DNA from 3 places in the Ruegeria sp. P10 genome. Region 2 is predicted to be linked to each of the others. Evidence: riboswitches for the same ligand, from Rfam matches in the RefSeq annotation. Region 2 holds a riboswitch; each other region holds the start of a gene.
What was found. Region 2 has a riboswitch for cobalamin ahead of ACR0FB_RS04325 (DUF1636 family protein). Riboswitches for the same ligand answer to the same signal wherever they lie in the genome.
Positions count from the first base shown of each region.

Region 1 (7,813 bases), on a different contig from region 2:
GTCAGGGGTCAGGCGGGCCGACACTGTGCTGCAATACCAATCCACGAATTGCAGTACGCCGGATTCCTGAATGGCTGAATACGGGCCGGGCACATAGGCCGGGCTGTTGATGCCCTGCTGGTTGTCCTCGACCACCTGACGGTCTTCGTCATTTGTGGCGACCCAGACTTCGGTCAGGCGTTTCACATCGTAGTCAACGCCTTCAACCGCATCCTTGTTGACCAGCCATTTGGTCGTGACCTCGGTCTCTGTCGGGCTGATCGGCGTAACACGGAAAACAATCGAGTGATCGGCAAGAAAGTGGTTCCACGTAGTCGGATAGTGGAACTTCAAAAGCGATCCCGCATCCGCAAAGGGCGACCGGCCCAACCAGCGGCGCACGGCGGATTTCCCGTCCATCGTATAGCTCTCGGCGCCTTCTTTCAGCGGCATGCGCGCCAGACGGAATTGGCCGTCCTCGTGCAGATAGAACTGCGATGGCATACCCGCTGACTGGCACCTGTCGAAATGGGCTTGCATATAGGCTGGGGTTTCACCGCCTTCGATCCCCGTCACGCCCGGATCATCAGGGAAGGTCCGGCACAGCGCAGGGTGGTTGCCGCCGCAGTGATAGCACTCGCGATTGTTTTCCCAGACCAGTTTCCAGTTGCCGTTCTCGATGATCGAGCTTTCGAATGCGACCTTGGCATTCGCAAGATCATGCGGCTCAAGATACGGGCGCGCGATATTGGCAAACGTGTCAAAATCCGGGGCGACATCCGCCAGACAGATATAGACCAACCCGGCAAGCTCGCGGCAATGAACCGTCTTCAAACCATGCTGTCTGGGATCAAACTCTGGCCCCATGTCGCGGGCCCACAGCAAAGAGCCGTCAAGCTCGTAGGTCCATTGGTGATACGGGCAAACCAGCTTCGGCGCGTTGCCTTTTGCCGCCTTGCATATGATCGAGCCGCGATGGCGGCAGGTGTTGTGAAACGCCCGGATCTGGTTGTCGGCGCCGCGCACGATGATCACGCGATAGGCACCCACGTTGTACGTTACATAGTCGCCGGCTTTCACCAGTTCACAGGCCGGAATGGCAAAGAGCCATTCGCGATAGTGGATGGTTTCCAGGTCGGTCTGAAAGATCTCGGGGTCGGTGTAAAAGGCCCGTTCCAGAGCATAGCCCGGGATTCGACGCGCCAACAGGTTTTGGACATTGTTCACTTCTGGCTCTCCTGCCGCGCCCCGCGGCATTGCTTGGGCAGATGACAGGGAGGAACCGTCCGGAGGCGCGCGAGGACCACGTCCGAAACCCGTGCCCCCACCGCCACCCGCGGTTTGACATATCTGCAAGGCTGGTTTCCGGACTTGAAAGGGGCTTGCACCCGGTTGCGACACCTTCCCGGGATCCTCGTCCCAGTGGTTGATTGTCGAACCTGACCTTCCTTACCGTTGCGGGGGCAGCGCCGGAATTCCACCGGCTTCCCAATTCTCCGCGGTCTGAGAATCAAACAGCGGCACCTCACGATGGCAGCCTACTTTCTACCTGCTTGGGCGCTGAAATGCTTGCGACATTTCCGGTTTCAAAACAGACATGGAAATTTTCCGGCTGAGTGGACGGCGCCGGGATCACGGTCCTTGGCACAGGGGCATGGCAAGCCCGCCAGCACGGCGTTCTGCAGGGGCCAGTGGGCTTTGCGATGGATGCGGCCACGTCTGACATCCGGGCCGTCAAATTGTCCCCCAGCCGTGACAGCGAAGGCCCGGCTGCTCTGCTCAGAAACGAAACGCTGCACGTCGCCTGAGCATGGCTGGAAAAGAGAGAGTCAGGCCAAGTGAAGGAGGTTTGCAGCAAACCCTTTTGGGTGAAGTTGATCCGTTTGGGATAGTGCTGGCTTGCCATGAGGCAGGTGAAGAAGGCGAATATCCGTCATGCGAGAGTTGTCAGTCCATCCTGTCAACGGACGGTAGAAAACCTCATTTTGTCCATAAAAAATTGTCTTTTTCGGGAAAAACCATTACGTTTTCCGAAAATGGTGGAAAACACCGGAGGCAGTAAGAGAGCAGATGCCAAAACCGAAAACAGGTGTTTTGCGGACAACAGTTCCTTCGCGCCTCATGGGAAAACGGGATGGTCTGTTTTTCCTCTGGGGGCAGATAGAACGCGCGCGCTTGAAGGTCGAGGGCGGCGAACGCGCCGAGGGCGCAGCCTCGGACGGGCCAAGGGCAAACACGGCCGGTGAGGTCAAGGGATCGACGACAGCATTGGTGGACGAGTTTATTTTCTACTGACTTTTGTGATGAAACCGGGCCTGACGGCCCTATTTCTTCTCGAAGAACAGGATGACTTCACCCAGACGGACGCCATAGCGTGAGACATACGCGCGGTTCAGCAGACGGTCGTCATCCAGCAGCCACATCCAGTCGTCGAATTTGACACGCATGGTCCCGTCCTTGATCGGCAGGTCGATCTTGTATTTCCAGTTGAACGTATCCCCGCGTTCAATCCCGCTGGCGGTGCCCAGCACGCCAGGCGCCGTACCGGTCCACGTATCCTCTCCGGTTTTGGTCAATGTCCAGATGCGTTGTTCCGTCGCGCCATCGTCGTAGACGAAGTCTTCGACCAGGGTCAGGGTTTCGCCGTCCCATGTTCCGTCGATATCAACCGTGAATCTGCGGGGGATATTTCCCAGAACATCCTGAAACTGACCGTAGGCCACTGTTTTACCCTCAAAAAACTCTTCCAGGTTCAACTGCCGGTCCGACAGAAACGTTTTTGGTACCTTCGGTTTGCTGGAGCAGGCCGCCAGAAGTGTAAGGCTTGCGATGGCGACGCAGGCGATGAAAGAGCGAAAGGTGATCATTGCAACGGCTTCCCTTCCGAAGTCGCGTCATACCCGTTTGACCCACTTGGATGCATCGGTTTCGATCTGGGGCTTGGACGCATTGTGGCGATCAGTTCCGCGACCTTGACGCCAAACTTGCGCATCTCGGACCGATTCATGATGACGCCGGTTTCTGTCAGGTACATCCAATCGGTGACATCCAGTGTGTGTCCACCAGCGTCATCTGGCAGAATGATACGATAGGTCAGTTTCACCGTGGACCCCGAGATAATGCCCCGACCTTCGCCCACGATATCATCCGCCATTGCCGTGAATGTGTTGCCAGTTCCCAGCGTCAGGTACCATTTGCGGGTCATCTGTTTTCCGTTGGAATAGGTGAAGTACTCGGTCAGCGTGCCCGAGTTGCCTTGCCATTCGCCGGACATGCGCGCGACAAAGCTGTTCGACATTTTGCCGTTGGGGCCATAGATCAGGCCTTCGGACAAGATCTCTCCGTTCAGGTGCTTTTTCAGGGAAAAATCTGGCCCGGTGCCACTGTAATCGGACGGCGATTGCGCGCGAAAGCTCAGCAGCCTTGCACGGATGAAGACAGCGGTCAGAAGGACCAGAAGGATGATGGTGAAAGCGTTCATTTGCTTGTGACCTCGGTGGGCAGGGTCAACACCATCCCGAACGCTCCGACTTTCAGGATGCAGGGCAGCACCGCATAGGCAAGATTGAGTGTATCCAGTGCCTGTGCTGAATTGGTTTGACCGGGGGTGAAACCGCTGCGTTCCAGCAGCGGCAGAGTGAAAAAGGCAGCCAGGGCGAGGCCCAGTTTGCCAGCGAAGGACCAGATGCCAAACGCGGCTGATGCGTTCAGCCCGGCCCGGGTAAGCACGATCGAGAACATGGCCGGCAACACGACCATATCCGCGCCCAGCGCCGCGCCCGAGGCGAGACAGATCATTGCAAAACCCGCAAGGTTTCCTGAACTCAGTGTGGCAGCGCCGATAAAGCCGGCGATCGAGAGCGGCATGGCAATAATCAGAGTCTGTTTCGGGCCAATTTTGTTACTGAGCTTTGCCCAGAGCGGAACGCTCGCGCCTGCGCTCAGGAAGAACAGGATCAACAAAGGACCCGCCTTGCCCGGCAGTTGCAGCCGGTCTTCCACAAAAAACAGAAACAGGGTGGAGGTTATGGCAACCGGGAGGCTGTTGACCAAAGCCAGCGCAAGAAGGCGCAAGCCACCGGCCTGACCCAGACCCGCAAAGGACAGGCCTGATCCGGTGATCGGTCTGCGTCGCCAGATCGGGATCGTCAGTGTCAGGGTCACAACGGACAGCAGCCCCAGGAACGCGCCGAATGCGGGGTAGCCTTGGGAGTGTGCCCCGAAAGCAACCAACAGGGCCGGAGCGCTGGCTGCGATGACCACCCCGGTCAACTGCCCGCCTTCACGATAGGCGGCCAGTGTCATCAGCTCTTTCGGATCGGTTCGCTTCGCCAGAGTTGCGCTGCGACCATAAAGAAGGATGGTTCCCAGGCTGTACGCCGAGAACAGCAAGATCAGGATCGCGACCAGTTCCGGCACGCTGGCACCCTGCGGCAGATTGAAAAGCAGGGGAAACCCGATCGCCAGCCCCAAAGCCGCCATCGCGGCAAATGCAAGCTGGCCGCCGGGCCATCGGTCGATTGCCCAACCGATCAGCGGATCCTGCACCAGATCCACCAAACGGATCACCAGCAGCACCGTACCAATGACCCCAAGGCCAATACCCAGGTTCACGGCTGCAAAGCGCGGCAAGTGGATATAAAGCGGGATACCCGCCGCAGCGAGCATCAGCGCATAGAGACTGACCCGGGGATAGAGCATCACCGCCCCTGTAGCCTGCGCGTGAAGGACGCGGACCGCGTGTTGTCTCCCAGAAATACAGACATGAAACTGCGCTTGATGCCCGGATGCGCCATGGTGCACGTCTTTTGCCCGTTCAACCAGAAACTGACCTTGTCGGGACCATCAGAAACCGCCAGATAGCTGTCCCCTTTTGCCACGGCTTTGAAACACCGGTTCAGTTGGTCGCGAACCGGTGCTGAACGGCCAATGCGGTCCATCTCGTCAAGCGTCGAATTGACCAGCGCTTTCTTCTTGATGTTCTTGCGATAAGTCAGTTGCAGGGCGATATCTTCGCTCCAACTGAACGGCGCACCTTTGGGCGTATAGAGTTTGGCGTCATAGATCGGCAAACCCAGATACCGGAACGTCGCGGTTCCGCGCAGTTGGGCACCGTTCAGTTCTTCCGTGACCGGCGATGCGATCAGCCCATTGGGGATCAGCAAGGAAAGTGCAAGAAACGCTGTGCGCCATATCGCCTTATTCTGCGGCAACAGATAGGGCCGGGTCTTTCCCAAGAATGCCATTATCAGCTCCGATGGTTTGCGGGGCACCATTTATTCGAGCAACGACATGCATCGCGCTGGCTATCCCGTCTTCGTGAAATCCGTGCCGGTTGTAAGCACCGGCAAACCAGGTTCGGTTCTGTCCCTGCATCTCGCGGATTTGCCCTTGCGCCTTCAGCGCGGCCTTGTCGAAGACCGGATGGGCAAATTCGACTTTGTCATAGATCTTTTCCGCGGGAATTTCTGATGAAGCGTTCAGCGTTACAAACAGCGGGTCACTGTCCGGAATGTTCTGAAGCCGGTTCATCCAGTAGGTTACCCCCACGTCTCCGGCTTGCGAACGATAGGTCCAGCTTGACCAGCAGGCGCGCCGCTTTGGCATCTGACCTGGGTCACAATGCAATATGGCCATATTGGGCTGGTAGCGGATTGCGCCCAATGCAGCGGCTTCCGCGGGGGTCGCGCCATCACCTAAAATGGCAAGCGACTGGTCCGAATGGGTGGCCAGGATGATTTCATCGAACTGATCCACGGCGCCCTGGCTGTGGATGGTGATGCCCATCTCGTCACGGGATATATTCTGAACGGGGCTGGCCAGACGTATTTCTGCCCCCCGCGCACGAAGGGCTGCGTCGATCCGGCGGACATACTCTATGCTGCCGCCTTTGACCGTGTACCATTGATGCTGGTTTGCGCGACCACTTGCCAGCAAAGCGTGATTGCGGAAAAACTGTACCAAAGAGCGTGCGGGGAACTGATCCACGAACTCGACCGGCGTGGACCAGATGGCACCGCACATCGGCATCAGATAATTGTGCCGGAACCAGTGACCCAGCCGCAGCTGGTCCACCAATTCGCCAATCGTGGTGTCATCGTCCTTGGCGGCTCCGGGGGCTTCTTTGCCAAACCGCAGAATATCAGCGATCATCTTATAGTAAGCCGGACGCGCCAGATTGCGCTTTTGAGCGGTCAGTGTGCGCAGATTGTTCAACCCGTATTCAATGCGGCCATTGTCGATTGTCGCGCCAAAGCTCATCTCGCTTTCGATCACGGGCACGCCGAGCTCATCAAACAGCCGGGTCAGGTAGGGATATGTCGCATAGTTGAAGACGATAAAGCCCGTATCGACCGGTTGATCCCCGTTCTTTCCGGCCATCACCGTGCGGGCATGGCCACCAAGCCGAGGCTCGGCTTCATAGACTGTCACGTCGTTGTTTTTTGAAAGATAGTAAGCGGCGGAAAGACCCGAAATGCCTGCACCTACAATCGCGATTTTCTTCCGTACACCCCGGGGTTCGTCGAACATTCCAGCCTCTTTATGTGACAGTTTACAAGAAGATACGCAGGGTAGGCACAAGTGGATCAATCCGATTAGAAGTTTTTAACAGATGCACTACCTTGTGGCGTCTGGTTTGAGCTTCCGTGACCTGCGCCACCGTTTTGATCCGAAGCGGGCGCAAGGCCGTATTATCGTGAAACACAACTGAATCGGCCCACACATGAGCAGCTTTGACGGCAAAACCATTTGGATCATCGGCGCTAGCGAAGGGCTGGGTCGCGCTTTGGCGCATGCGCTTGGCCAACAGGGTGCTTCCCTGATCCTGTCTGCGCGCAATCTTGAGAGGTTGTCCGAACTGTGTTCTGAACTGTCGGATGCGCGCGCGATTCGGTGCGATGTGACCCATTTAGACTCTGTTCGTTCGGCTGTTGCCGAGGCGGGGCATGTCGATGGGCTGGTTTACAATGCCGGGGCTTATGACCCCATGCGTTCGCCCGAATGGGACACCGAGGCGTCGCTCAGGATGAGCGATGTGAACTATCTGGGTGCGCTGCGGGTTCTGGGTGAAACCGTTCCGGGTTTTGTCCGGGCAGGCCAGGGAGAGGTTACTCTGATCGGGTCACTGGCCGGGTATCATGGGCTGCCTGCCGCCATCGGGTACGGAGCCAGCAAGGCCGCACTGATTTCTCTGGCCGAGACGATGCGACACGATCTGGCGGATACTGGCGTGACGGTGCGTATCGTCAATCCGGGCTTTATCAAGACCCGACTGACCGAAAAGAACGGTTTCAAGATGCCGATGCTGATGTCGCCCGAGGATGCGGCGGATCGCGTGGTCAAGGCGATGGCGCGTCGCCGTTTCCGTACGGATTTTCCGGCACCGTTTTCCTGGTTCATTCGTCTGATCGACTGTCTGCCGGATCTGCTGGTTTATCGTGGGAAATAGACTCTAACAAAACTGCCCCTGACAGAACCAGCCTGCGGACATCGCGCCCCCGTGCCCATAGAACAACCACAGGCGCTCCCCTTGTTCTGTCACCACCACCCAGTAATCGCGTACCCCGCTGCGCCAGTTGGGATCATCCAGCCACCATTCCGGCGCGATGCGTTCCGGGCCGGTGGCCTGTGCCAGTTGCCAGTCTCGTCCACGCCAGCGAAAGGTGCGGGGCACATTCGGGGTTTCCGGGGCCATCACGGGTTCGGGCTGCCACATCTGCAAGGGGCGGGGGCGCGGCGGGGCAGGCCAGTCGCGCGCGGGTTCCGACCAGGCCGCCGCCAGCGTTTGCGCCGTTTTCTCGGGGATATGAGAGGCCGCAGGATGCCGCCGGGT
Region 1 covers NZ_JBQERJ010000010.1:42,986-50,798, forward strand. Annotated here, with positions in the region: gene ACR0FB_RS16500 (aromatic ring-hydroxylating oxygenase subunit alpha) at 1-1,236, opposite strand, end outside; cobalamin riboswitch at 1,319-1,522, opposite strand; partial or broken gene ACR0FB_RS16505 (IS5/IS1182 family transposase) at 1,596-1,748, shown strand; gene ACR0FB_RS16510 (hypothetical protein) at 2,050-2,274, shown strand; gene ACR0FB_RS16515 (DUF3833 family protein) at 2,304-2,846, opposite strand; gene ACR0FB_RS16520 (DUF3833 domain-containing protein) at 2,843-3,460, opposite strand; gene ACR0FB_RS16525 (MFS transporter) at 3,457-4,680, opposite strand; gene ACR0FB_RS16530 (chalcone isomerase family protein) at 4,680-5,225, opposite strand; gene ACR0FB_RS16535 (NAD(P)/FAD-dependent oxidoreductase) at 5,179-6,510, opposite strand; gene ACR0FB_RS16540 (SDR family NAD(P)-dependent oxidoreductase) at 6,704-7,429, shown strand; gene ACR0FB_RS16545 (DUF6504 family protein) at 7,433-7,813, opposite strand, start outside.
Region 1: it holds a riboswitch for cobalamin, as region 2 does, so the genes downstream of both, ACR0FB_RS16500 (aromatic ring-hydroxylating oxygenase subunit alpha) here and ACR0FB_RS04325 (DUF1636 family protein) in region 2, are expected to answer to the same signal.

Region 2 (7,813 bases):
TCGCGACATCGCGGATTGGCTCGCGGATTATACGCAGGTCATCATGGGTCGGATCGGAGACCGGATGTTCAGTGCCGCGCCGATCAACGAACCCTGGTGTGTCAGTTGGCTGAGCCATTTTGAAGGCCACCATGCGCCCGGTCTGCGCGATATCCGCGCCGCCGCCCGGGCGATGCATCATGTTTTGTTGGCCCACGGGCGGGCCATTCAGACCATGCGCAGTCTTGGGATGGGCAATCTGGGTGCCGTGTTCAACCTCGAATGGTCCGAGCCCGCGGATGACAGCGCAGATGCGCGGCTTGCGGCAGATCGCTACGATGCGATCTACAACCGGTTCTTCCTTGGCGGTGTTTTCAACAAGGAATATCCCCAAATAGCCTTGGAGGGGTTGGAGCCGCACTTGCCCAAGGGCTGGCAGAACGACTTTGAAACCATCGGCACACAAGTCGATTGGTGCGGGTTGAACTACTATACCCGAAAGTTGATAGCCCCGGCGGACACCGCTTGGCCCAGCCTGCAAGAGGTTCCCGGACCGTTACCCAAAACGCAGATGGGATGGGAAATCGATCCCTCTGCCCTAACCCGCTTTCTTGTCAGAGCAAGGAAAGACTATACGGGCGCCCTGCCAATCTATATCACCGAAAACGGTATGGCGAGTGAGGAGCGCGTGCAGGACGATGATCGTATCGATTATCTCGACAAGCACCTTGCGGCCGTACTGGACGCTTTGGCACAAGGTGTTCCGGTGAATGGCTATTTTGTCTGGTCGCTGCTGGACAATTATGAATGGGCCTTCGGGTACGAGAAGAGGTTTGGACTGGTGGACGTGGATTTCGAAACACTTGCGAGAACGCCCAAAGCGTCTTTCATGGCGCTGAAATCCGCCCTGTCCGGGGGTCAGAGTGTCTCTCAGCCGTTAGCGCAACCATTCGGTGCCGTGCATGAGCATTGGAACCTGGTTGCGGATATCGGCGGTACGAACACACGTCTGGGCGTTGTTACGAACGGAGAATTGGCAGATCTTCGGAAACACCCGACGGGGACATTGGAAGATCTGCTCGAGGCGTTCCATGACCTCAGGGACGAGATCGGAACCAACCCACAGGCCGTCGTAGCAGCCGGAGCCGGGCCGGTCAGGGACGGAACGATTCAGTTGACCAACGCGAACCTGGATCTTTCGGAAACCGAGCTGACGAAAGCAACAGGAGCAGAGCGCACTTTTGTCATAAATGATTTCACCGCTGCGGCGTGGTCAGTGGCCGAGGTGACTCGGTCGGATGTTGCGGTCTTGCAGGGTCAGGCGACGCCGCCCGCTGGCACACGGCTGGTTGTAGGGCCCGGAACCGGGCTTGGTGTTGGTGCTTTGCTTTTTTCCGAAGGCAGGTATCACACGGTCTCCGGCGAAGGCGGGCACGTGGGCCTGTACCCGCGCCATCGCGACGAAGTTGATATCTTTGAGGCGGCACGTCGCATCGCACCGGGCTGTTTCTTTGGCGACAGCCTGGCGCTGGAAGCAGAAATGTTCCTGAGCGGAACCGGCCTGCCGATCCTGTATCAGGCGGTTGAATTGGCAGCCGGTCAGGCGCGGACTCAGGCGCGCTCTGCAAAGGACATTCTGAACGATGCCCGCAACGGCACCGATCTGGTCGCCGAAAAAGCAGCGCAGATTTTTACCACCCATCTGGGTGCTTTGATGGGTGATCTGGCGGTCACCTTGATGCCAGAGGGAGGCGTTTTCCTCGTCGGCGGCGTTGCCGAGAAAAACCGCTGGCTATTCAGCGACAACTTCAAGGATGCGTTCAACGGCGGCGGCCGCTTCAGCGATTTGCGCCGTTCCCTGAACCTTTACGTGTCTGAACAGGCAGAGTTCGGGATCATCGGCGCAAACAACTTCTGCAAGAACGCGCTGAGACAGCAACCAGACTGACCGAATTCTCTGTACCAAGAAGGACCAAGACATGATTCTGTGCTGTGGTGAAGCGCTGATAGATATGATTTCAGAACCGACCGCATCGGGCGCAATTGGTTTTGTGCCACATACTGGTGGTGCAGTTCTGAACACAGCCGTCGCGATGGGACGTCTGGGTGTTCCGGTTGGGATGCTGACAGGTTTGTCATCGGACATGTTCGGCCAGCAACTGATCGATGCGCTGAAAGCGAGCCATGTGGACACGACACATGTCATCATCTCGGACCGCCCTACCACGCTTGCCTTTGTGCAGCTCTCGGATAAACACGCGTCTTACAGCTTTGTTGATGAAAACACCGCAGGCCGGATGTTGCTGCCCGAGGACATGCCAGATCAGCTTCCCGCTGTCTCTGCCCTGTATCTCGGCGGAATCAGCCTTGCGTGTGAACCTTGCGCAGATGCATATGCCGCCCTTCTGGACCGCCACGGTTCCGACCGTGCGGTGATGCTGGACCCGAATATTCGCCCGGATTTCATCAAGGATCAAACCCGGTTTCGGACGCGTTTGAACCGCATGATCTCGCGTGCGGATATCGTAAAGGTTTCAGACGAGGACCTGGATTGGATCATTCCGGGCGCTGAATCCGAAGCCGCAAAAGCGTCTGTGCTGTTGCAGGCGGGTCCTTCCGTTGTCATCGTCACGCGCGGCAGTGACGGGGCGCACGGTTACCTGGCGGATGGTTCCGAAGTTTCGGTTCCCGTGAAACCCGTTGAAGTGGTCGATACGATCGGCGCAGGTGACACGTTCAACGCCGGCGTTCTGACCGAGCTCAGCCGTGCAGGGCATCTGACCAAGTCAGGTCTGCGCGGATTGACGGTTGAAAGCCTGCAAGCAGCCATGGAACTGGGCGCTGACGTGGCGGCCGTGACCGTTTCCCGAGCCGGGGCAGAACCCCCCTGGGCGCACGAACTTTGATCTTTGGGACGGCATGATGAAACGATCCGAAATCAACCGTATCAAGACCCGGGCACAGGCGTTCATTCAGTCCTTCGGTGCCGTGTTGCCACCCTTTGCGGATTGGTCGCCCGAGAAAATGCGCAGCCCTCTGGCCGAAACGATCCGCAGCCGCGGGCTGGGATGGGACATTACCGATTACGCCCAGGGCCGTTTTGATGAACTTGGACTGTTTCTATTCACTTTGCGCAATGGTGAGGCGAAGGATCTGAAATCCGGGCGCGGGATGCTCTATGCGGAAAAACTGTTGATCTCGAAAGAAAATCAGCTTTCTCCGATGCACCGGCATATCATCAAGGCAGAAGACATCATCAACCGGGGCGGCGGCGATCTCGTTCTGGAAATCCATGCGTCAGATCCAAACGGTGGCGTCGACCGCGACAACCCGGTGACGGTCCCAAGCGATGCCTGCCCTGTAACCTTGCAACCCGAAGAGCACTTGCGGCTGAAGCCGGGGCAAAGCGTAACTCTGATGCCCGGCATCTGGCACGCTTTCTGGGCCGAGCGCGGCGATTGCCTTATTGGCGAGGTATCGACCGTGAATGACGACCGTACGGACAATGTGTTTGAAAAGCCAATCCCACGGTTTTCAAAGGTTGAGGAAGATACCGAACCGGATTTTCTTCTTGTATCAGACTATTGACACCGTTCGGTCCGGGCTGGCGCACCAGGATCGCTGGCTCAACCGTTGCAATTCCGTCCACCACCCTTTCGCCTGCCGCTTGACAAGTCAGGCGTAGCCGGACTAGCTGAGCGGGATGGTTCCGTAAGGGATGAAAATGGGAACACGGTGCGGCGCTGGAATGTGCCAAGTCCGTGACTGCCCCCGCAACTGTAAGCGGTGAGCGACGCCACTTCACCACTGACCCAAAAGGGGTTGGGAAGGTCGGCCAAGCAACGACCCGCAAGTCAGGAGACCTGCCATCACACTATGAACCAACCCGAGGCGGGGCGTCTCGGAAGGAGGCTTGATGGCGCGTTTGCGTAATATCCGGGTATGTGCCCTCTGTCTGCATCTGGCAAACGACGGAGAAGGCAATGACCTGCTATTCTGATCACTACGTTCTGATCTGTTCAACATGTCAGGGGACGATGTCTGCCGAAGCCGCGCAAGACGCGCTGGATGCCCGGTTGCCTGACGGTTTTGAAACCCGAATGGTGGCCTGCATGGCAGGTTGTGAACGGGCCATGACCGTCGGATTTCAGGCCCCGGGCAAAGCGCAGTACCTGTTTGGCGATATCACGACATCCCGCGATCTGTCTGCCTTGGTCGAATTTGCGATCCAGTTCGGCGACAGCGACGACGGCTGGACCAGTGCCTCGGACCGCCCCCCTGCCCTTTTCGCAAAGACCTTATCGCGAATTCCCGCTTTACCTTTCGGGGGGTCATCATGAGTTTTCTGATTGCAGAGAATTTGGGATACTACGCTCTCAATGGCGACATCCTGTTGCAGGATGTGTCCTTTCGTCTGGAAGAAGGATCAATTCTGGCAATCGCCGGGCCGAACGGCGCCGGCAAAACCACTCTGCTGAAACTGCTGTGCGGGATTGAACGGATTGCGTTGGGCGATGTTTGGATAGAAGGACAAAGCCTTCGGACCCTGTCCGCCCGCCAACGTGCCCGCTCCATTGCTGTGGTCGGGCAGCAGGAAATGCCCGACGGGCGGATGCGCCTGCAAGACTACGTTGCGCTGGGGCAAATCCCGATTCAGGGCGAACGTTCGGTGACTCAGCACAGGGCTGATCTTGAACGGGTGCTGACGACGACCGAGCTGTTGCATTTTGCCAACAAAACGATGGGTCAACTGTCCGGCGGAGAACGTCAGCGCGCGCACATCGCGCGCGCTCTGGCCCAGAACCCGTCCTTGCTGTTTCTGGACGAGCCAACCAACCATCTGGACCCCGATGCCAAGGGGCACATGCTGTCTCTGGTCGCTGATCTGGGGGTAACGGTCGTCATGATCGTCCATGATCTGGTCATGATCCCGGAATTCGCCACCCATGTGGCGTTGATGAAAGCCACGCGCCTGACGGGGTTCGGGCCTGTTGGCGAAGTTCTGACCCCAGACCGGGTAAGTGAGACATTCGGCGTGGATTATCTGTGCTTTCAGCACGAAGGCCGCATGATCCCCGCACTGGACATCCGAAAACGGAAATTGTCATAATAACAGGAACTTACATATGATGCAGAAACTCTGGCCGGTGGTTGTCTTCGCTGGCTTCGCAGGTGGCGTGGCAGCGGAAGCCGTCACCGTGGACAATTGCGGCGAACCGCTGGTTTTTGACTCGGCGCCGGAACGTCTGGTCGTACATGATATGAACATGGCGGATATGGCCTTTGCACTCGGCCTTCAGGACAAGATCGTGGGACTTACCGGGATTTCGGGCTGGTACAAAACCAGCCCTGACTTTGATGCTCAGCGCGGCGACATCCCAGAGCTTGCCCCCAAGTACCCGACGATTGAAAACCTTGTGGCCGTCGAACCTGATCTGTTTTTTGCCGGTTGGTACTATGGCATGAAACCCGGCGGAGATGTCACGCCCGACACGCTGGAACCCTTTGGTATCAAGACCATGATCCTGACCGAAAGCTGCGTGCATCTGGACGAGGATCGCCCCGAAGCCAGCATGAACCTGTTGTTTGATGACGTTCTGCGCCTGGGCAAGGTCATGCAGGTCGAAGACAAGGCCGAGGCGCTGGTTGCCGGCTGGAAGGACAAGTTGTCCGCCATTCAAGCAAAAACAGCCGATCTGGAAAAGCCGCGGGTATTCCTGTTGGACGGACCGGCCGATGCTCCGTTTACCGCCGGCAAGTTCGCCATTCCCGATGCGATGATCGCAGCCGCTGGCGGTGAGAACGTAACTCATGATCTGGATACCAGCTGGGGCCGCACGTCGTGGGAAGCTGTGGCAGCGGCTAACCCGGAATTTCTGGTGCTGCTCGACTATCAGTCCGGCAACGGCGCAGAGGACACTTTCCAGTTCCTCAAGGATCACCCGGTGATGTCACAAACGGACGCGGTAAAGAACGAGCGCTGGATTGGACTGCGTTACGAAGAGCTGACTCCCGGCCCGGCAAATATCGAGGCGATCGAGAAGATGGCACAGGCGATGCACCCGGAGACCAACTGATATGGTCCAATTGGGCCGTTTGATAGTGCTGGGGGCGGTTGTTCTGACCGCCCTTTTGCTGTTGTCGATCGTCTATGGGACCACCCCAATCCCCGTGCGCGAAGTCTTTTCGGCCATCGGCCTCGGAACCGGTATGGTGGAAGGAGACATGTCGCCCTTGCACCGGATCGTCTTCGACCTTCGCCTGCCCCGCGCCCTGTTTGCCGCCGTGATTGGTGCGGGGCTGGGCGTCGTTGGTGTCGTTCTGCAAACAACGACGCGAAACGATCTGGCAGATCCGTTTCTGTTCGGTCTGTCCTCGGGTGCTGCTGCCGGCGCCGTTCTGGTGATCACCGTCACAGGGGATGTTCTGGGAATCTGGACGTTGCCGCTGGCAGCATTTTGCGGTGGCCTGATCGCGTCCGGCATTGTTCTGGCGCTGGTTCAGGGCTTGCGTACGAGCGCACCCGAAAAACTGATCCTGGCTGGCCTGGCGGTGTCCTTTCTGTTTTCCGCAATCACCAACTACCTTATTTTCTCTGGCGACAATCGCGCGGCTCATTCGGTGATATTCTGGATGCTTGGCGGCCTGGGACTGGCAAGATGGGAAACATTCCCGCTTGTCCTGATCGGACTGGGCCTGATCCTGAGCTATTCACTTTATCGCAGTCGGTGGCTTGACGCGCTGCTGACCGGGGATTTCACAGCCTCGTCACTGGGTATTCCCGTTCAAGGTCTGCGGTTCAGCATGTTTTTCGTTGCCGCTTTGGCGACGGCCAGTTTCGTTTCAGTTGCCGGTGTCATCGGCTTTGTCGGGCTGATGGTGCCTCATATTGCACGCGGCATCGCCGGTACTCTGCACCGAAACCTGCTGATCGTCTCGGCGATCGTGGGCGCGATTCTGCTGACATTGTCCGATATCTTGTCACGCCTTCTTCTGGCCCCGCAGGAGTTGCCCGTCGGAATCGTCACAACGTCAATAGGATCACTTTTTGTCTTTTTGTATTTGTTCAAATCTGATCGCGGAAGCTAGTTTTCCAAGGTTGCGCAACACTTTCATTTCTCAGCATTGATGAGGTCAAGCAGTTCAGCATGCAGTTCAGGGGTTGCGGCGGAAACGACCGCGCCATCTGAATCGAGGGCCAACGCATGCCCCTGCCAATCGGTCATCACTCCGCCAGCAGCCGTGATCAGAGGTGAAAGCGCCAGATAGTCATAAGGTTGCAGATCGTAATCCACCACAGCATCGACATGGCCCGAAGCAAGCAAGGCATGGGGGTAACAATCATAGGCAAATCGGCGCGTCTGCCCTGCATTCATCAACCGGTTGAACAGGTCAGGATGGTCGCAAAAAATCTTGTCGCCTTCATTCACATACAAAACCGAATGATCCAGACGCGTGGTGTGCGACACCTCTATCGGCCGCCCGTTCAGGCTGGCCCCGTTACCAACCACACCCAAATAGGTCTCATGCAAGGCCGGCATTCCGACCAGCCCCAACCGAGGGCGCCCATCCACAAGGTGCGCCAAAAGGAACCCGAACAAAGGATGGCCGGACAGAAACGAACGGGTTCCGTCAATCGGGTCAATCACCCACATATGACGCCCGTCGCCTGCTTCTTGCCCGTGCTCTTCGCCAAAGATGCCGTGTCCGGGAAAATGCTGTTTCAGGTAGGTACGTACTTCTGCCTCAACTGCCTTGTCGGCCTGCGTCACCGGGCTTTCATCTTGTTTGAATTCAATGCCCAAAGACCCCCGAAAAAAATGCATCGCGGATT
Region 2 covers NZ_JBQERJ010000002.1:233,197-241,009, forward strand. Annotated here, with positions in the region: partial or broken gene ACR0FB_RS04305 (GH1 family beta-glucosidase) at 1-892, shown strand, start outside; gene ACR0FB_RS04310 (glucokinase) at 869-1,927, shown strand; gene ACR0FB_RS04315 (carbohydrate kinase family protein) at 1,959-2,885, shown strand; gene ACR0FB_RS04320 (D-lyxose/D-mannose family sugar isomerase) at 2,902-3,567, shown strand; cobalamin riboswitch at 3,667-3,864, shown strand; gene ACR0FB_RS04325 (DUF1636 family protein) at 3,963-4,319, shown strand; gene ACR0FB_RS04330 (ABC transporter ATP-binding protein) at 4,316-5,089, shown strand; gene ACR0FB_RS04335 (ABC transporter substrate-binding protein) at 5,106-6,056, shown strand; gene ACR0FB_RS04340 (FecCD family ABC transporter permease) at 6,058-7,068, shown strand; gene ACR0FB_RS04345 (inositol monophosphatase family protein) at 7,092-7,813, opposite strand, start outside.

Region 3 (7,813 bases), on a different contig from region 2:
TTGAGTGATGTTCTTCTGCACGTTTAGTAGGTTCGCGCGGTCGGCATCACGTACCGCCATCGCACGCCGTACATTTGCTGCCAAGCGACCACCGGCATAGATCGGCTGCCGGAAAGTCAACGAGATGCTCGCATCGTTGACATAATCGCTGTTATCATAGCGTTCAGTAACACCTGCATCAGCGTCAAGCGACACATTCGGACCCAAGTTAGCCCTTTGTTGCTCCACGATTAGATCCCTCGCGCGAACCTGATGCTGCGCTGAGAGAATCGCGGGATGGTTGCGTTGCGCCAAACTAACGGCTTCCGCCTCCGAACGCGGCAGGTTGGGCAGGTTCGGCTGACCCGCTGTTCGACCCGGTGCGTTGCCTACCGCATTGACGTATTCGGCTTGAGCGATGCTCAACTGGCCTCGAGCGACCGCAAGATCCGCTTGTGAACTGGCTAGCTGTGCTTCGGACAAAGCCACGTCGGTGCGGGTGACTTCGCCAACTTCAAACCGATCATTTGAAGCGCGGAGTTCTTCCGCAGAAACGTTCACGTTATTCTGCCGAATTTCAACTGTTTCTTCCTGCTCCAAGACGCTTAGATACGCTCGCGCGGCACGGATTAGGACCTCTTGTTCAATGTCAATCAGGGTTTGCCGGGTCGCCAAAACAGTTTCCTGAGCAGATTGCTTGCCCAGAATCGAAGCCCCACCATCATATACTAATTGGCTAAGCGTTAATCCGGTAAAAAACCTAGACGGCTCGTTCGTCGTGACTACGTTATTGACCCGCGACCGGGTGTAGTCTTGACTTACCTGCACGGCCCAGTTGACGATTGGCCGCAACGCTGAAAGCGCAATAGCCACATCTTCATCCGCAGCCCGCAAAAGCGCCCGATTCTGCTCCAGCAGACCGCTTGTATTATATGCACCGATGAAGGCGTCTGTTATGTTATCAGCCCACGCTGCACGCCCTGGCATTACGCTCATGGCAAGCCCTGCGGTCACTGCGAATGCCTTGACCAGCCTGCCTGTCGCCGAACCACGCATACCGAAATCCTCTCAAAACGAAATTACACTGCCCTGCAGGCAGTTTGCGGCCTTGTTTTCAACTAATCAAGGCGGAAGAAAAATCTATCGGCGGACTATAGCGAAAATGCACACTCCGCCGAAAAGCTCTCTAGTATCGGTGCACTGGCGTTGAAGGCATCCCTCCAGCTGACCCGGCCTCCGGTCTTTCGACCGATCCGCACAGTTCCAAGATTGCCTTCAACAAACAGGCATGCAATCCGGCCATGTTCCTTGAGCTGATCCAACAGGGCGTCGGGAATCCGTTCAACACCGCCCTGCACCATGATCGCATCGTAAGGGCCGTGCTCAGCCGCACCCTGCTCCAAAGGACCGACGTGGATAATGGCATTGTCCACATCGGCCTCAGCCAATAGGCTTTGCGCCTCGGACGCCAGCGAGTCGTCGCTTTCCACACCAACAACCAACTGCGCCATACGCGCGGCAACCGCAGTGGAATACCCCGTCGCCGGACCGATATCGAGAATCATCTCGTCGTTCGAAATGTTGAGCGCATCCAGCATTTTAGCAAGCGTTCTCGGCTCGAGCATACAGCGCCCGTTGCCCAGATCGATCACACTGTCGGCATAGGCGGCCTCACGCTGTGCGTCAGGCACGAAGTTTTCGCGCGGGACGTTCAACATCGCCTCAATGATCGGGAACTTTGTAACATCCGAAGGCCGGATTTGCGTATCAACCATAGTGCGGCGCCGGGCAGCGAAATCTGTCATAGGATCTCTCGAGTCATTCCCAAAGTTACCCGGCTTTTGCCACATCCTGAAACGCCCAGCAACGGCCCTGTTGACGCAACCCCCCTGCGCCCGTGCGTTTGCGGTTGCGGGCTTCGGCAAATTTCAATCTCGTCGACAAAATTGCGCGCAATCCTCTGGACGCCCCTTTGGAAAGCTGCTAAAACCCCACGCACACCACGGCAAGTATCTGATTTTACTTGAAAAGGCGAGTTGGCGGAGTGGTGACGCAGCGGATTGCAAATCCGTGTACACCGGTTCGATTCCGGTACTCGCCTCCACTACCTCCAACGACTTGAGATACTTTTTCCCTCCTCGAGGTTCAATATCCAACCAACTATTGGATTTTTCATCCAACCAACTATTGGATTTTTCGTGTTGCGATCTTGTTCTGTTCCATCCGACTGCGAGCATTCTGGGCATATGCCGCCAGCTTGCGTTCAGGCAACACCCCGCCGTACTTCCTTGGCATCTTCACCTCGAAATGATCAGAATTGGTGACCTGAATTATTTGTCCGGCCCGTTTAGGTGTAAACCATTCTTGTGGGCAGTTTGCGATCAGGGACGGCCAAGCCGGCCCTTTGCCCGGTTCAGGCGGCGGCAGAATGGTACTGCAAACAAAGCTGTCGGATTGTCTGTTGTTCGTGGCTGGAATTGACTTGCCATTACCTGTGCTGCTTCGACCTTGTTGGAACGGCATCGCGCCGGTACGAAACGTGCTGGTTTCTTCATGCAATTTGGTCAATCCTTCTTTCTGACGTGTTCGTCAAACGGGGTTCCCGAAAGCATTGCTCCCACAGCAACCATTGAGCAACATTATGTCTCAACATCGCCGAAAAACGAAACTTCATGACAAGTCGGGAGGGATGAACTAGGAATCTAACAAAGAAAAAGTTCTGGACGTATTGTGGAACATATTGCCTTTACCTTCGAGATGGGGGTCGTTTGCACCCTTCTGGCTTTCACCGTTTTTCTGTTCGTTTCCGAGATCATAAGGATCGACCTTTCCGCCATATTGGTTCTGGTTCTCATAGGCTTGCTCAGCTACGCGCCCGGGCTGGAAAATTTGGCGGATGTCACCCTTCTGTTCGACGGCTTCGCATCCAATGCCGTCATCTCGATCATTGCGGTTATGATCGTCGGGGCCGGTCTGGACAAGACGGGGATCATGAACAAGGTGGCTGCCGTCATACTCAAATACGGCGGCAAATCCGAAGGCAGGGTTGTACCAATCATTTCCGGCACCGTTGGCGTCATATCCTCGTTCATGCAGAATGTAGGCGCCGCTGCTCTGTTTCTGCCGGTTGTCAGCCGAATTTCCACACGGTCAGGCATACCGCTGTCGCGCCTGCTCATGCCAATGGGATTCTGCGCCATTTTGGGCGGCACAATGACGATGGTCGGGTCGTCTCCTCTTATCCTGCTGAACGATCTGATCCTGACGGCAAATGACAGTCTGCCGGCCTCTCAAAAAATGGAGCCCTTCGGCCTGTTCTCGGTCACGCCGATCGGTGCGGTTCTGATCCTGACGGGAATTGGTTACTTTCTGCTGTTGGGACGCTGGGTTTTGCCGGAGGCTGAAGGACCTGACAATACGGGTACCGGACAAGGGACACAGGAATACCTGCAAAGGGTCTATGGCCTCAAAGCTGATGTGTTCGAAGTCGTGGTGCCCGAGGACAGCCCCCTGGTCGGCGAGATTCTGGCCGACATCAACCACGAAAACCACCTGTACATCATTTCAACCTTCTATCGCGGCAAAACCTCGATGGTTCAGGTTTTGACAGCGGAAATTGCAGCGCCGTGTCGGCTGGCCATCGTCGGCCGCCGTTGGGAGGTCGAGAAGTTCGCCGAGAAATACGGGCTGACCGTTCTTCCGGACTTGGACATTTTCGTCGAAGAGTTCGCCCCAACCAATGCAGGCGTGGCCGAGGTGGTCATCACGCCTGACAGCAAGCTGATCGGCAAATGCCCCCGCGAGCTTTTGTTTCGCAAGACCTACGGGATGTCGCTGCTGGCCATTCACCGCGGCGAAGAGACGCTGAGCCATGTCGAGACCGAGGATCACGAATCCACTCAGATCGGGCTCGAAAAGTTTCAGGCGGGCGACATGCTTGTGGCCCATACCAGATGGGACAACCTGATGCGGATCAAACGAGATCCGGATTTCGTCGTTGTGACGACAGACTTTCCTCAGGACGAGCTGAGGCCGCAAAAAGTCGGCTGGGCCCTGGCATTCTTCGCCATTTCGCTGTCGTTGATCCTGTTCACGGACGTCCGGCTTTCACTCTGTCTTCTTACCGGCGCGGTGGGCATGATGCTGACCCGTGTGCTCAGCGTGGACGAGGCGTACCGCGCGGTCGGATGGAACACCGTATTCCTGCTCGCCTGCCTCATACCTTTGGGACAAGCCGTGCAGAACACAGGCACGGCCGCGTGGATCGCCCAGCAGATCATGATAATTCTGGACGGCTGGCCGCTCTGGTCGTTGCAAACCGGCATCGCCATTCTGGCGACGGCCTTTTCTTTGGTCATGTCCAACGTGGGGGCCACGGTCCTGCTGGTGCCTCTGGCAGTATCGATTGCGGTGGCGGCGGGTGGAAACCCGGCCGTCTTTGCCCTGACGGTCGCCATATCGACCTCGAACAGCTTCATCATCCCAACCCATCAGGTAAACGCGTTGATCATGGGTCCGGCCGGATACAAGGTGATGGATTTCGTCCGCTCCGGCGGAATAATGACGGCGCTGTTTCTGGTCGTCTCCCTGCTCATGATCAACGTCATCTATTAGCGCAAGAGGATCTGCGGTGTTCGGTGGTCTTTTCCCATCATCGGGACAGGTTCAGTCAAGGCACCCGTTCACCATAGTCTACGCCCCTTGCTAACATACTGTTCGTCGCCCGGCCCATCTCAGGCTGGGTCCCGGCACGCCATGCCGCCCATCGACGCCCACAGGTCGCTTTCCATGCCTCTGCATCATTGTTGCGCGCGACTCGCTTGACAAGCAGGCCAGCGGTGCCGCATGTCCCTTTCGTTGGTGTCGGTGACAGCCGATGAAAAGGGAATGCGTCAACGGTCTTGCCGCCAAACGCAGCCGCCCCCGCGACCGTGAACGGAGAGGATGCCCAATGCCACTGGCCCGAAAGCCGGGAAGGCGGGACATCCGACAGAGGCCCGCCTCTGGCATCCGCAAGCCGGGAGACCTGCCAACAACCGAAGTTGAAACCGGGCGGGGTGTTCCGGTGTCGGGTCCATGACCATTCGTGGCCCGCATGAAACCCCGTCCCCCGCGAAGAGGATTTGGGGGGATGAGAGACATGACCGATACCGCACCAGTCGAGTTGCTGGTCTGTACCACCTGCCGTCGCGGCCTGCCTGTGGAAGATGACACGCAACGCCCGGGCGCTTTGTTACACAAGGCTCTGGAACAGGCGGACCTGCCCGACGGTGTCACCCTGAAAGCCGTTGAATGCCTGTCAAACTGTGATCAAGGCTGTTCGATCGTGTTGCGCGGGCCGGGCCGCTGGACCTTCGTGTATGAAAACCTGAACGAAACAGATCATGTCGACGTCATCGTCGACGGCGCGACCAAGTATCTGGCCACCGAAGATGGTTTGGTGAAATGGCGCGAACGCCCCGAACATTTTCGCAAGAACTGTGCCTCGCGCATTCCCCCCATTGGAGCCTGACATGTCGAACCTCGAAAAACTCCCCGTCACAGTGATCACCGGCTTTCTGGGATCGGGTAAGACCACTTTGGTGCGTCACCTGATGCAGAACCCACAGGGCAAGCGCCTTGCTGTCGTGGTCAACGAGTTCGGCGATGTAGGCGTCGATGGCGACATCCTGAAATCCTGCGCCATTCCTGATTGCCCGGCGGAAAACATCGTGGAACTGGCCAATGGCTGCATCTGTTGCACCGTGGCAGATGATTTCATTCCCACCATCGAGGCCCTGATGGCGTTGGAGCCACGCCCGGATCACATCCTGATCGAAACCAGCGGTCTGGCCCTGCCGAAACCGCTGCTCAAGGCATTCGACTGGCCTGACATCCGCTCGAAGATCACCGTCGACGGCGTGATCGCCCTGGCCGATGCCGAGGCCGTGGCCGCAGGCCGCTTCGCGCCCAATGTCGAAGCAGTGGATGCGCAGCGCATGGCCGATGACTCGATCGACCACGAAACGCCCCTGTCCGAGGTGTTCGAGGATCAGATCTCGTGCGCTGACATCATCCTGCTGACCAAGCCCGACCTCGCCGGCCCCGAAGGCGTGGCCAAAGCGCGCGAGATCATCGCCGCCGAGGCGCCGCGCCCCCTGCCCGTCGTCGAAGTGGCCGAAGGTGCCGTGGACGTGCGCGTTGTGCTGGGTCTGGAAGCCGCCGCCGAGGATGACATGGACGCCCGACCCTCGCATCACGACGGCCATCACGATCACGAGCATGACGATTTCGAAAGCATCATCGTCGAGCTGCCCGAGCAGACCGATCCGGCCCAACTGGTCGCCAATATCGAACGCCTGGCCAATGAACTGAACATCCTGCGCGTCAAAGGGTATGCCGCCGTTCAGGGCAAACCCATGCGCCTGCTGGTCCAGGCAGTGGGTGCCCGCGTGCGTCACCAGTATGACCGCCCGTGGGAACCCGGTGAAGAACGCCGTTCGCGTCTGGTCGTCATCGCCGAGCATGACGATATCAAAGAGGCGGAAATCCGCGAAATCCTCGTGGGTGTGCGTGAGGCCGCCGAGTAAGCCATGCACGTCGTCTTTCGCGAAAGCCACGGGCTCGAGGAAACCGAGACCCCAACCGATCTGGGCCAGAGCCCGGCGGACCTGGTGGTGCTGTCCTTTTCGGACAGCGACCTAGGCGCTTTCGCGGCGGGCTGGCATCGTGGTGGCGGACCGGAAGGGCGAATGCCGACCCTGCGGCTGGCGAATTTGACGGCTCTGAAACACCCGCTGTCGGTCGATACCTATGTCGAACAGACGCTTCAAGGCGCCAAGGGCATTCTGATCCGTCTGATCGGCGGGGTGCCCTACTGGGCTTATGGGTTGCAGCAGGTTCTGGCGCTGGCGCAGGCCAAGGGCATCGCACTGGCGGTGCTGCCCGCCGACGGGCGCGAGGACACGCGGCTGGATGACTATTCCACCCTGCCGGTCTCGACCCTGCGGCGTCTGGCGCATCTGTGCGATACCGGCGGCGAGGTCGCGGCGCAGGCCGCGCTGGCGCAGATGGCTTTGGCGGCGGGGCTTTATGCCGGTCCGGTGATGGGCGCCAAGACCTTGCCCGAATGTGGCGTGTGGTGTCCGGATCGCGGCGTAATCCCGGTGGAAACCGCATTCGAAGGCACGACCAAACGAATCCTCGTCACCTTTTACCGCGCTTACCTGACCTCGGCAGACACCGCCCCGATCGCAGCCCTGATCCGCAGCCTGCGCGCCCGTGGATACGCGGCGGTGGGCCTGTTTGCCCCGTCTCTCAAGGCGCCTGTAGCCGCCGAATGGTTGCGGGAACAGGTTGTTGCGCTGAACCCATCTGCCATTGTCAACGCCACTTCGTTTTCGGGAAAAGGCGCGTCGGGAACGTCGCCTCTGGACGCTGCAGGCGTGCCGGTGTTTCAGGTCGCTCTCGCCACCTCGCGCCGCAAAGCCTGGGCCGAGGCGGAACGCGGTTTGTCCCCGGCCGATCTTGCCATGCATGTGGTACTGCCCGAGGTGGATGGACGGATCTCAGCAGGAGTTGCGTCTTTCAAGGAACCCGGAAAACGCGATCCGCATCTGGAATACGCGCGCTTTGCACACCGTCCCGAACCGGACCGGATCGAAGCGATCATCGACCGTGTATCGGGCTGGCTTGCACTGAACGACAAACCCAAGGCAGATCAGATTCCTGCGTTGGTCCTGTCCACCTATCCCGGCAAAGACTGGCAGATGGCCCATGCGGTTGGCCTCGACGCGCTGGCCTCGGCCCAGGCGATGCTGTCCGATCTTGACGAAGAAGGCTATGACATCGCGAC
Region 3 covers NZ_JBQERJ010000004.1:53,445-61,257, reverse strand. Annotated here, with positions in the region: gene ACR0FB_RS08175 (TolC family outer membrane protein) at 1-1,035, opposite strand, end outside; gene ACR0FB_RS08170 (protein-L-isoaspartate O-methyltransferase family protein) at 1,131-1,784, opposite strand; tRNA gene ACR0FB_RS08165 (tRNA-Cys) at 2,010-2,083, shown strand; gene ACR0FB_RS08160 (hypothetical protein) at 2,164-2,547, opposite strand; gene ACR0FB_RS08155 (SLC13 family permease) at 2,737-4,593, shown strand; cobalamin riboswitch at 4,821-5,027, shown strand; gene ACR0FB_RS08150 (DUF1636 family protein) at 5,120-5,491, shown strand; gene cobW (cobalamin biosynthesis protein CobW) at 5,493-6,548, shown strand; gene cobN (cobaltochelatase subunit CobN) at 6,552-7,813, shown strand, end outside.
Region 3: it holds a riboswitch for cobalamin, as region 2 does, so the genes downstream of both, ACR0FB_RS08150 (DUF1636 family protein) here and ACR0FB_RS04325 (DUF1636 family protein) in region 2, are expected to answer to the same signal.